Regions from separate parts of the Ruegeria sp. BHSA163 genome, predicted to be linked through region 2. Evidence: riboswitches for the same ligand, from Rfam matches in the RefSeq annotation. Region 2 holds a riboswitch; the other holds the start of a gene.
The links. A riboswitch is a leader RNA that binds a small molecule or an ion and turns the genes downstream of it on or off. The one in region 2 is predicted to bind thiamine pyrophosphate.
Positions count from the first base shown of each region.

Region 1: linked by a shared signal. The riboswitch ahead of thiB (thiamine ABC transporter substrate binding subunit) and the one ahead of thiD (bifunctional hydroxymethylpyrimidine kinase/phosphomethylpyrimidine kinase) in region 2 are both predicted to bind thiamine pyrophosphate.

Region 1 covers NZ_JBXWSJ010000029.1:49,361-55,129, forward strand. The annotation lists gene AC2FNV_RS14395 (aldose epimerase family protein) at 1-432, opposite strand, end outside; gene xylB (xylulokinase) at 429-1,886, opposite strand; TPP riboswitch at 2,219-2,324, shown strand; gene thiB (thiamine ABC transporter substrate binding subunit) at 2,357-3,337, shown strand; gene AC2FNV_RS14410 (thiamine/thiamine pyrophosphate ABC transporter permease ThiP) at 3,313-4,860, shown strand; gene AC2FNV_RS14415 (thiamine ABC transporter ATP-binding protein) at 4,847-5,539, shown strand; gene AC2FNV_RS14420 (alanine/glycine:cation symporter family protein) at 5,761-5,769, shown strand, end outside.
Region 2 covers NZ_JBXWSJ010000028.1:1,924-7,692, forward strand. The annotation lists gene AC2FNV_RS13870 (phosphate ABC transporter substrate-binding/OmpA family protein) at 1-359, shown strand, start outside; gene radC (RadC family protein) at 363-1,118, opposite strand; gene AC2FNV_RS13880 (ABC transporter permease) at 1,154-1,888, opposite strand; gene AC2FNV_RS13885 (hypothetical protein) at 1,885-2,007, opposite strand; gene thiD (bifunctional hydroxymethylpyrimidine kinase/phosphomethylpyrimidine kinase) at 2,004-2,807, opposite strand; TPP riboswitch at 2,850-2,956, opposite strand; gene dnaJ (molecular chaperone DnaJ) at 3,163-4,311, opposite strand; gene dnaK (molecular chaperone DnaK) at 4,386-5,769, opposite strand, start outside.

The sequences.
Region 1 (5,769 bases), on a different contig from region 2:
TTTTGGAAACTCAAGAGTTACCTGAACCTCAAATTTTACTTTGCCAGGAAAACCGTTGTCCCCATCCGGTGAGGTCAAACGAAGCCGAGCTTCGGACGGCGAAATTCGAGAGATGTCCCAATGCCGATGCGATAAACCAGCCGGCCCACCGTGCAGGGTATTTCGGCCCTCGTTTGCGTTTAGTTCAAAATGGGATGTCCCCAAAGAAAACTTGGCTCCTCCGATCCGGTTGGCGACGCGTCCAACAATTGCGCCCATGTAATTCTTGTCGGTCAAATACGCCTTTGGATCATCGTATCCAAGGATCAAAGGAATTTCGTCGTACCACCAACCTTGCGTAATTGCGCCATAGCTTAACAAGGAAACGGTCATCGGACCGTCAGTTAGCAGAGTACATTCATCGGGGTCGCGATCTTCGCTTTGCAGTCTCATCGAGCGGCCAACGGTGAAAGCGCTGAATAATACTGAGTGTAGCGATGGTACTCGGTCTCATAAGCATCGGCTAAGCCGCGTATTGGTTCGATGGTTTCCTGTTGTTCCGGAGGTGTCATGACGTCCGCAGCAGAGGAGCGGTTAGCGGCACAAACAGCTAATCGTGCCGCGCCTTTTGCTGCCCCGATTTCGCTTCCTTTAGGCAATGTCAACGGTGTGTTCAGCACCGTGGCAAGGGTTTCCAGCCAATACCGGGACCGGGCCCCTCCGCCGACAGCGAGTAAGTTGGACGGCTGTGTGCCAGTGTTCTTTAAAGCCTCAAGGCAGTCCCTCATTGCATAAGCAACACCTTCCATCACGGACTGGGTGAGGTCTGCCTGCTCGGTAGCAACATCTATTCCCAAAAACGCGCCACGAATTGCGCTGTCGTTATGAGGAGTCCGTTCGCCTGACAAATACGGCAGAAATGTTATCGAAGACGGGCCAGTTATGTTTTGGGGCAAATCGGAAGCCAGCGTGCGAACTGGTTGGCCCACATTGCGTGAAAGCCAGTTCAAGCTGTTAGTGGCAGAAAGGATAACTCCCATCTGGATCCAGCGGTTAGGCACTGCATGGCAAAAACTGTGAACTGCGGTCTCTGGTGCAGGGCTGCAGGATCCCCGGGCTACAAGCAAAACACCTGACGTACCCAAGGACAAAAATCCATCGCCTTCGTTTATGCATCCGATCCCGCACGCCGCAGCAGCATTGTCGCCCGCGCCACCAGCAACAATGACAGGTTCGGACAAACCCCATTCTTGTCGCAGTTCGGGCCGAAGCTCGCCAGAAGACTCGCTCCCTTCAAGTAAGCGAGGCATTTGATCGAGACGCATATTGCTTAGTTCGAGTGCTGTATTCGACCAAGTCCGCGCGTTAACATCCAGCCACGATGTTCCCGCGCTATCGGACATTTCACTGACATATTCCCCGGTTAGCCAAAGTCTTAAGTAATCTTTCGGTAATAGAACTTTGGCGGTTTTGGAAAAGATATCAGGCTCGTGTGACCTAACCCATTCCAGTTTTGGAGCGGTGAAGCCAGGAAAGACGATATTTCCTGAAATCTTTCGCATTTCCGGATATTGGTCGAGCTTCTTCGCCTCGTCTGCAGACCTAGTGTCATTCCAAAGGATGCAGGGTCGCAAGGCATTGCCTTCACCATCAAGCAATGTCGCCCCGTGCATATGTCCGCTAAGGCCTATTCCTTTTAGCGCGCAAAATTCCTTGTTATTGGACGAGCGAAGATTTCCGATTACTTTCTCGCAAGCGGCCACCCAGTCCAGCGGAGATTGTTCGGACCAGCCGGGTTTGGGGTTCGAAGTTGTAATGGCAGCTTCGGCTTCGCTAATTACGACACCCGCTTCGTCCATAAGAATTCCCCTGAGCCCCGACGTTCCCAAGTCCAACCCAAGATACACTTTGCGCCCCTCTTTCGATTATTATTTCAGTGGGTAAAATTATTACGTAAAGACGTCTTGTCAACAAAAGTTTCACGAGTTTGGAACCTTTACCATACCTATCCCTGACTTCAAAAACGTGGCAGGTTCTTCCGCTCCTACGTATTCGGATTCGTATGTAATGTAGTAAATTCAAGCCCCTGTTTTACCCAAACTGACTTCGGAAAATACAAGGTCGCATTTTCAACAACATTCCTCGGTCAAGATATGCGGGGACTCGTCAGTAGGTTTTGTCAGATAGGATTAGATGAAGTTGGTTTTGGTTGTATTTTCTTCCAGTTCCTCCTAATCACAGTTTTACCTCGGGGTGCGCGGTAAGCCGCGCTGAGACGTCGTTTGACGAACCCGTTGAACCTGAACCGGCTAGAACCGGCGGAGGGAAAGGTGACGGTTTCATCCATCCTTGCCCTCTCGCCGCAATGGAGGATGACATGAAGCATCTGCTAATTGCTGCGGGACTTCTGAGTGCAACAGCGGCTTTTGCCGCCGACAAACCTCAGCTGACCGTTTACACGTATGACAGTTTTGTTTCCGATTGGGGACCAGGTCCGCAAGTGGAAGCTGCGTTTGAAGAGGTTTGCGACTGCAAGTTGAACCTTGTTGGCATCGAAGACGGTGCGGCGCTTTTGTCTCGCATTCGTCTTGAGGGCGAAAACACAGACGCCGATGTCGTGCTTGGGCTTGATAACAACCTGATCACATCTGCAAAGGAAACCGGTCTTTTTGCCCCTCATTCGGTGATTGCAGAGTACAACCTCCCGATCGAGTGGTCGGACGAAGTATTTGTGCCATTCGACTGGGGTTATTTCGCGTTTATTCTTAATGCCGATGCGGTAGCCCCTGCTAACTTCCGTGAATTGGCAGATAGTGATACTAAGATCATCATCCAAGATCCTCGCTCTTCGACGCCGGGTCTGGGCCTGCTCTTGTGGGTCAAGGCAGCATATGGCGAGGAGGCATCGGAAATTTGGGCGGGCTTGGCCGACAATATCGTGACGGTTACCAAGGGGTGGTCAGAAGCTTATGGACTTTTCCTTGAAGGTGAAGCTGACATGGTCCTCAGCTACACCACATCTCCCGCTTATCATTTGATCGCTGAAGAAGACGACAGTAAGGCGGCCGCGTCCTTTGACGAAGGTCACTACATGCAGGTCGAAGTTGCCGCAAAACTGGCGAATACCGATCAGTCCGAACTTGCTGATCAATTTTTGCAGTTTATGGTGTCAGACAAATTCCAACAGATTATTCCTACGACCAACTGGATGTATCCGGCGGTAACTCCGGCCAATGGGCTGCCTAAGGGATTCGAGACTTTGATTGTCCCCCAAAAGGCGCTTTTGTTTGAGCCGGATCAGGCCGCAACCGAACGTGAACAGGCAATTTCGGAATGGCTGAGCGCGCTCAGCCAATAAGCCCTCTACCCGGTGTCGGTGCAGCCACGCTTGTTGCTGCACTGATACTGGGTACTTTGGCAGCAGTTGCCCTGCGTGCTGACTCTGGTGGGATGTTTGCGTTTTCCGACTGGGCTGCCTTGCGTTTTACGCTGACACAGGCAGTTTTGTCTTCGGTGATCAGCGCTGGCCTTGCCATCCCGACTGCACGTGCGCTGGCGCGCAGGAGGTTTTTTGGCAGGCAGGTATTGATAGCCTTGTTAGGGGCTCCGTTTATTTTGCCGGTGATTGTTGCAATACTTGGCATTCTACAAGTATTTGGAAGGGCAGGTTGGATTTCTGAGGCTTTGGGCTTCTTTGGTCTTCCGGCCATCCGTGTATACGGATTACACGGTGTGGTGTTGGCACACGTATTCTTCAACTTGCCCTTGGCGACTCGTCTTCTTCTTCAGGGATGGCAGGAAATTCCGGCTGAACAGTTTCGGCTAGCTGCGCAGCTGAACTGCAAGGGTATGGCAATGTTTCGATTGCTTGAGTGGCCGATGCTGAAGCGCGTTCTACCCAGCGTTCTGGCAGTAGTTTTCGCGATCTGCTTGACCAGCTTCGCTGTCGCGTTGACGTTAGGCGGTGGACCGCGCGCAACAACGATTGAACTCGCAATCTATCAGGCGTTTACTTACGATTTTAATTTGGGTCGCGCTGCGCTTTTGTCCACTGTCCAATTGGCATTGACGGCTGCCGCGGCATTGGTCGCGTTGCGATTTACGCGGAAAGAAGGATTTCGAACAGGGCTTGACAGGGCAATTCGTCGATGGGATGGGGGCTCCCCAGCAATCGATACGTTTTGGATCTCCGCCACTGCGGCTTTTCTGCTGTTGCCCCTGTCGTCAGTGGTGATTTCCGGCGTTGTGGGGTTATTAGAATTGCCTACTCAGGTCTTCAAGGCGGCAGTTATTTCGGTTGCAGTGGCTGTTGCCAGTACTTCCATCCTTTTGTTCCTGGCATTGCCAATGGCCGCAGCTGTGGCAGTCAGGCGGCACAGCTTTGTTGAGCTGATCGGGATTCTCGGTTTGGCGGCGTCGCCATTGGTAATCGGCACGGGTTTGTTTATTCTGATCAGACCTTTTGTGAATCCAACTGCGGTGGCGTTACCGGTCACCGCGTTGGTTAACGCAGTTATGGCCTTGCCTTTCGCGTTGCGAATTCTTGTTCCGGCAGCGCAGGAAACTGTTACTCGGTACAGTCGGCTCGCTCTCTCGCTCGACATGAAAGGCCATATTTTTTTTGCGAGTGTCTTGCTGCCTCGCATGCGGGCACAGATCGGATTTGCGGCTGGTTTGGCAATGGCACTTTCAATGGGAGATTTGGGTGTCATCGCTTTGTTCGCAGATGCACAGGTGGCAACTCTGCCTTTGCAAATCTATCGTCTGATGGGTGCCTATCAGATGCAGGCCGCGGCCGGTAGTGCGCTATTATTGCTGATGCTGTCCATGGGATCGTTTTGGATTCTAGATCGCGGAGGTCGATGGCATGTTGAGACTTGATGAATGCGTCATCGCAAACGGTGATTTCGTTCTAAGGGCAAACCTTGAAGTCGCAGATGCCTCGTGCGTAGCGATTATCGGTCCTTCCGGAGCGGGCAAATCCACCTTACTTGAAGCTATCGCCGGGTTTCGTGATGTGAAGGGTGGCAGAATATTCTGGGATGGAGAGGACCTGACAAAACGGCCTCCGGGGAAACGTCCGGTGGCCTCGTTGTTTCAAGACAACAATCTTTTTCCGCATTTAAGCGCTGAGCAGAATGTGTCGTTGGGTATTCGTCCGAACGGGCGTGTTTCTAAAGATGAACGCGCTTTGGTCGCCTCCGCGCTTGGTCGCGTCGGCTTATTGGGGATGGGCACTCGCAAACCATTTGAGTTATCAGGGGGACAACAAAGCCGTGTGGCCTTGGCGCGAGTGTTGGTTCAGCAACGAGACCTGTTGTTGCTAGATGAGCCTTTCGCCGCATTGGGTCCTGCGTTGAAGGCCGAAATGCTGGATCTTGTGGCTCAACTTATTTCGGGAACCAACAAAACATTGTTGATGATTAGCCACGACCCGCAGGATGCGCGGCGCATCACGAACAAGTCTATCTTGGTCGCGGACGGAATAGCCCATCCGCCAGAACCGACGGAACATTTGCTGAATAATCCACCGCCGAGCTTACGCGATTATCTTGGGTGAAGTCAGGTACTGTGTAGCCAGCTACTAAAAAATTTCACACAATCAGAAGAGTTCCTTCCTCTATCGACCTGATTTCAAAATCATTGGAGCGGCCTGACCTGTCCAAAGACGACTTTTGCCAGAAGCCGAGAGAGCCGGGACATTTCGAAGGCTGATTTTGAATATTCGTGAATTGCGAATAACCTGAATCAAAAATGTCAGTTTGTTTTTGAGAGCCCGGAATGGAATTT
Region 2 (5,769 bases):
GCCCAATGTCCAGGCTGACTCTTTCATTTCGATTTGAGACCGGATCCTCGCGCCCGGATGCTCAATCCCGATCTAACATATTACAACTGGCGCAGGCTCTTGAGGGAGGCGTGTTCGATGCACGCAAACTGACTTTTGTTGGTTTCAGCGACGGCGAGGGACCAGCTTCTTCGAATGCACAAATAGCGAAACTCAGGGCAAACACCGTTAGAAATGCTGTTCTGGCTGCGGTTGAAACAGCAATTCCAGACAGTACCGAACTAACCACCGTAGGGTTCGGCGAAGCAATGCCTATGGCCTGTGACGACACCGAATGGGGGAAAAAGATCAATCGCAGGGTCGAAATCTGGATCCAATAGACCTTACAAATATCCTTTGGCCCGAAAACTCAGCTCAGTCGATTTTCCGATTATCAAATGATCATGCAGTGTAAGACCTAGCGCCAAGCATGCGTCCTGAATTCGGTTTGTCATTTCGATATCAGATTGCGACGGCGTCGGATCACCTGACGGATGGTTATGAACCAGAATCAATGCTGAGGCGTTTAGCTCGAGCGCGCGTTTGGCAACCTCGCGCGGATAAACCGGTACGTGGTCAACTGTGCCCTTTGCTTGTTCCTCATCAGCGATCAGGACATTTTTTCGGTCCAAAAAGAAGACGCGAAATTGTTCTGTCTCTCGATGGGCCATCGTTGTGTGGCAATAGTCTAGCAAGGCGTCCCATCCGGAAATCACATGCCTCTGAATAACGCGCGCGCGCGCCATTCGATGCGCGCAAGCCTCGAGTATTTTCAGGTCGGTGATCACCGTGTCGCCTACGCCTTTCACCTTTCGCAACCGTTCTACTGGTGCCGTTAAAACACGGTTGAAGTCACCGAAAGTGTCCATCAAAACCCGCGCCAACGGCTTAACGTCCTGCCGTGGAATCGAACGGAACAGTACAAGTTCCAGCAATTCATAGTCCGGCATAGCCGCCGAACCGCCTGACATGAACCGTTCGCGCAGCCTTTTGCGGTGATCCTTGATGTAAGATGGCAACTTACCAGAAGGCAGCGGCTGTACCGGGGCTTCGTCAATTTCAAATAGCGTCGGTGCTTCAGCAAAGGCGTCCTGTGTCATGTTTGAAATTTGCGGCAGAATCAGTTTCTGAAAGGTTAACGGCTTTCGCCTATCAGTCGAGCCGTCGCGTGGTGAGCGATCAAATGCAAGGTGATCGAAAATACACCAAGTGTAAGCATCGCTGCGAACATCAGGTCGGTCTTGGCGCGACCGTTTGCAAGCAGCATCAGATAGCCCAAACCCTGTGCCGACCCAACCCATTCGCCAATAACTGCCCCAATCGGGGCATAAATTGCCGCCAGACGCAGCCCCGTGGCCAGCGAAGGTAAAGCTGCAGGAATTCGGATGTGCCAAAGCACCGCCTTGGGGCCAATTTGCATAACGCGAGCCAGATCAAGGTAACCGGACGGAGTCCTCATTAACCCGTCGAAGAATGACGAAGTAATTGGAAAGTAAATGATAAGAACCGCCATCGCCACTTTGGACCAAAGTCCGTAACCCAGCCAAAGGGTCAGCAGAGGGGCAAGAACAAAAACCGGCAGAGATTGACTAAAGACCAGTACGGGCTGAACCAACATCCGGGCAATACGCGAACTGGCAAGTTGAAGCGCGGTGGCGACGCCAAGGGCGGTACCGCAGAACAGAGCGACAACAACCTCGACCGCTGTTACCCATGCGTGCTCGGCGATCAGCCAGCGGTTCTGCCACCAAGTATCGGCGACCCGTACCGGACCCGGCAAGATAAAATTGGGCAGCCCAGTCAGTTCTACAAGGGCCTGCCAAACCGCAAGCCCGAATAGAACGGCGAAAAACCCGGAAAGATATTTCAAGCCGCATCCTTCCGTAGCGGGCGCAGCAATGCTCCTTGAACTTCCAGCGTTGAAAGATCATCAACGTTGCGCGGCGGCAAGCCCGCCACTCCGGCACCAATTACCGACCACTTGCTCACGTCGCCCAAACCTTATGGAAGTGATGAACTGGACCGTGGCCAGAACCGATTTTCAAATCGTCCGCATGCGCGATCGCGCCCTGCAAGTAGGCATGTGCAGTTGCGGTGGCCAGCTTCAAATCAAGCCCACTTGCCAACCCTGCAGCAACGGAAGATGACAGGGTACATCCCGTACCATGAGTATTCTTCGTCTTCCTTCGTCGGGCCTTGAATTCACCAACTATACCTTTGCAGTCAATCAATAGATCGTGGCAAGTTTCCCCGATTGCGTGGCCGCCCTTCATCAGGACTGCACCCGCGCCGAACTCGCACAAAGCCAACCCCTGTTCTGCCATTTCCTTCGGTGATTCCGCCAAAGGGGCATCGAGCAATAGGGCGGCCTCGGGCAAGTTGGGTGTCAAAACCGTTGCGCGCGGCAACAGTGTTTCGCGTAGCGTCCGAACTGCATCTTGCCGCAACAGAACATCTCCGGACTTTGCTATCATGACTGGATCAAGTACCAGTGGACCTTCGTAACCCTGAAGGCCAATCGCCACGGTCTGGATTATCTCGCGCGTTGCAAGCATTCCCACCTTGATCGCGCCGACATCAAGATCGGACAGAACTGCTTCGATTTGTGCTGCAATTACGTCCTGCGGGATACCGTGAACAGCCTTGACGGTCTGTGTGTTTTGAGCGGTTACCGCAGTGATTACGCTGGCGCCAAAAACGCCAAGCGCGGACATGGCTTTTAGGTCCGCCTGAATGCCCGCGCCCCCGCCGCTGTCGGATCCAGCTATTGCCAAAGCTACGTACGCCATGCCTTTGCTCCAATAAAAGGCAAAGCGAACTTAGAAAACGTCTGTGCATAATAGACCGTTCCCTACGCCGGTATTGCCCGGATCAGGTTCGATGGGTTGACGCAGCAACGCCTCTCAGCCCTCCAATCAGGGCACCCCAACGGTTGGAGGGACATTCTCAGGTGGTGAGTCTGAGTTCAAGCGCAAATACGAAATTCTATCGTCAAATTTGGAAAAAATAGAGTAAATGAACTTGATTCATTTCACAGATAGCGCCAACCACCACAGAGACAGTGAGACCAGATCAAAACTAGTTGTCCCCATTGATCTGGTCTAAAAATATGAGAAGTGTCGGCAAAGCCGAGTCAAGTTGGACTCAGCCTTTCATTCCGTCCCAGAATGACTTTACAGACGAAAAGAAGCTTTTAGATTCCGGGTGATTGTCTTCGCCCAAATCTTCAAACTCTTTCAGAATTTCCTTTTGGCGGCTTGTCAGGTTGACCGGAGTTTCCACCGCTAACTCGATGAACATATCGCCAACGCCGCCGCCGCGCAGGGCCGGCATGCCCTTTCCGCGCAGGCGCATCTGGCGACCAGATTGGCTGCCTGCTGGTATCTGAACGCGCCCACGCCCACCGTCGATGGTCGGAACTTCGATCGAGCCGCCCAGCGCCGCCTTAGCCATGCTGACCGGAACACGGCAATAGAGATTCACGCTGTCGCGTTCGAAAAGTTTATGATCAGAGACCTCGACAAATATATACAAGTCACCCGGAGGTCCGCCGCGCATTCCAGCCTCGCCCTCGCCTGCAAGACGAATGCGTGTACCTGTTTCAACACCTGCGGGAATGTTGACCGACAACGCGCGTTCTTTTTCGACGCGACCAGCACCTTGGCACGACTTACACGGGTTCTTAATGATCTGGCCCAGCCCCGAACAGGTTGGACACGTACGCTCCACCGTAAAGAAACCCTGTTGCGCCCGGACTTTTCCCATGCCAGAGCACGTCGGGCAGGTCGTGGGCTCAACGCCACCCTCCGCGCCGGTACCTTCACAAGACGAACAGGCAACTGCCGTCGGCACGTTTATGGTCTTCTGCAAACCCCCAAAGGCTTCCTCAAGGGTTACCCGAAGGTTATACCGTAGGTCCGAACCCCGCGCGGCACGACGACCGCCGCCGCCCCTTTGACCGCCCATGAAGTCGCCGAACAGATCATCAAACACGTCCGAAAACGCGCTTGAAAAATCTCCCTGACCGCCGAACCCACCGCCGGGGCGGCCTCCGCCTCCCATACCGTTTTCAAACGCGGCATGACCGAAACGGTCGTAGGCTGCCTTTTTGTCGGCATCGCGCAGAATATCATAGGCCTCGTTAGCCTCTTTAAACTGCGCTTCTGCGTCGGGGTTGTCCTTGTTGCGGTCCGGGTGAAGTTCCTTGGCTTTTCTACGAAAGCCCTTTTTGATCTCATCCGCCGAAGCGCCCTTGGACACACCGAGCACTTCGTAATAGTCGCGTTTTGACATCAGCATGTCCTTCTGCCTCAACGTAATCGGGCCGGCCCGGCAACCGGACCGGCCCGAATTGGCCCGGCTTTCCGTTAGTTACGCTTGTCGTCGTCCAGATCTTCGAACTCGGCATCGACGATGTCATCTTCGCCCGGAGCAGCGTCCGCAGCCGCCGGTTCATCATCAGCCTCTTCGGACTGAGCCTTATAGATAGCTTCGCCGAGCTTCATAGCAGCTTCGGTGACGTTTTGGATGCCCGACTTGATCTTGTCGGCATTTTCGGTTTCCAACTCATCCTTCAGTGCAGCGATTGCCAGTTCAATGGCTTCGATCGTGGTCGGGTCGACTTTGTCGGAATGCTCTTCCATTGACTTCTCAGTCGAGTGGATGAGGCTTTCCGCCTGGTTTTTGGCGTCTACCAGTTCACGGCGTTCCTTGTCAGCTTCGGCATTCTCTTCGGCGTCCTTGACCATCTTTTCGATATCTTCATCGGACAATCCGCCAGAGGCCTGGATGGTGATCTTTTGTTCCTTGCCGGTACCTTTGTCCTTGGCTGAAACCGAAACAATACCGTTGGCGTCGATGTCAAAGGTAACTTCGATCTGAGGCATGCCTCGCGGTGCGGGCGGGATGTCTTCCAGGTTGAACTGACCCAATATTTTGTTGTCAGTCGCCATTTCACGTTCACCTTGGAACACTCGGATCGTTACGGCGTTTTGGTTGTCTTCGGCCGTAGAAAAGACCTGGGACTTTTTCGTTGGGATCGTCGTGTTACGGTCAATGAGCCGGGTGAACACACCACCAAGCGTTTCGATGCCCAGCGACAGCGGAGTAACGTCCAGCAGAACCACGTCTTTGACATCGCCCTGCAGAACACCGGCCTGAATTGCGGCGCCCATGGCAACCACTTCGTCCGGATTCACGCCTTTGTGGGGTTCTTTACCGAAGAATTTGGTAACCTCTTCAATCACTTTCGGCATACGGGTCATGCCGCCGACAAGAACAACTTCGTCCACATCGCCTGCAGACAGACCAGCGTCTTTCAGAGCGGCCTGACAGGGTTTCATCGACTTTTTGATCAGGTCAGAAACCAAGGATTCCAGCTTTGCACGGGTCAACTTCATAACCATGTGCAGCGGCTGACCGTTCGAACCCATCGAAATAAATGGCTGGTTGATTTCGGTCTGCGAGGTTGACGAAAGTTCGATTTTGGCTTTTTCAGCAGCCTCTTTCAGACGCTGCAGTGCCATCTTGTCGGCGGACAGATCGACACCGTGTTCCTTTTTGAACTCATCCGCCAGGTAGTTGACGATGCGCATGTCAAAGTCTTCGCCACCCAGGAAGGTGTCACCATTGGTCGATTTGACCTCGAACAGGCCGTCGTCGATTTCCAGAATGGTCACGTCAAAAGTACCACCGCCAAGGTCGTAAACCGCAATGGTTTGAGTTTCTTCTTTGTCCAGACCATAGGCAAGT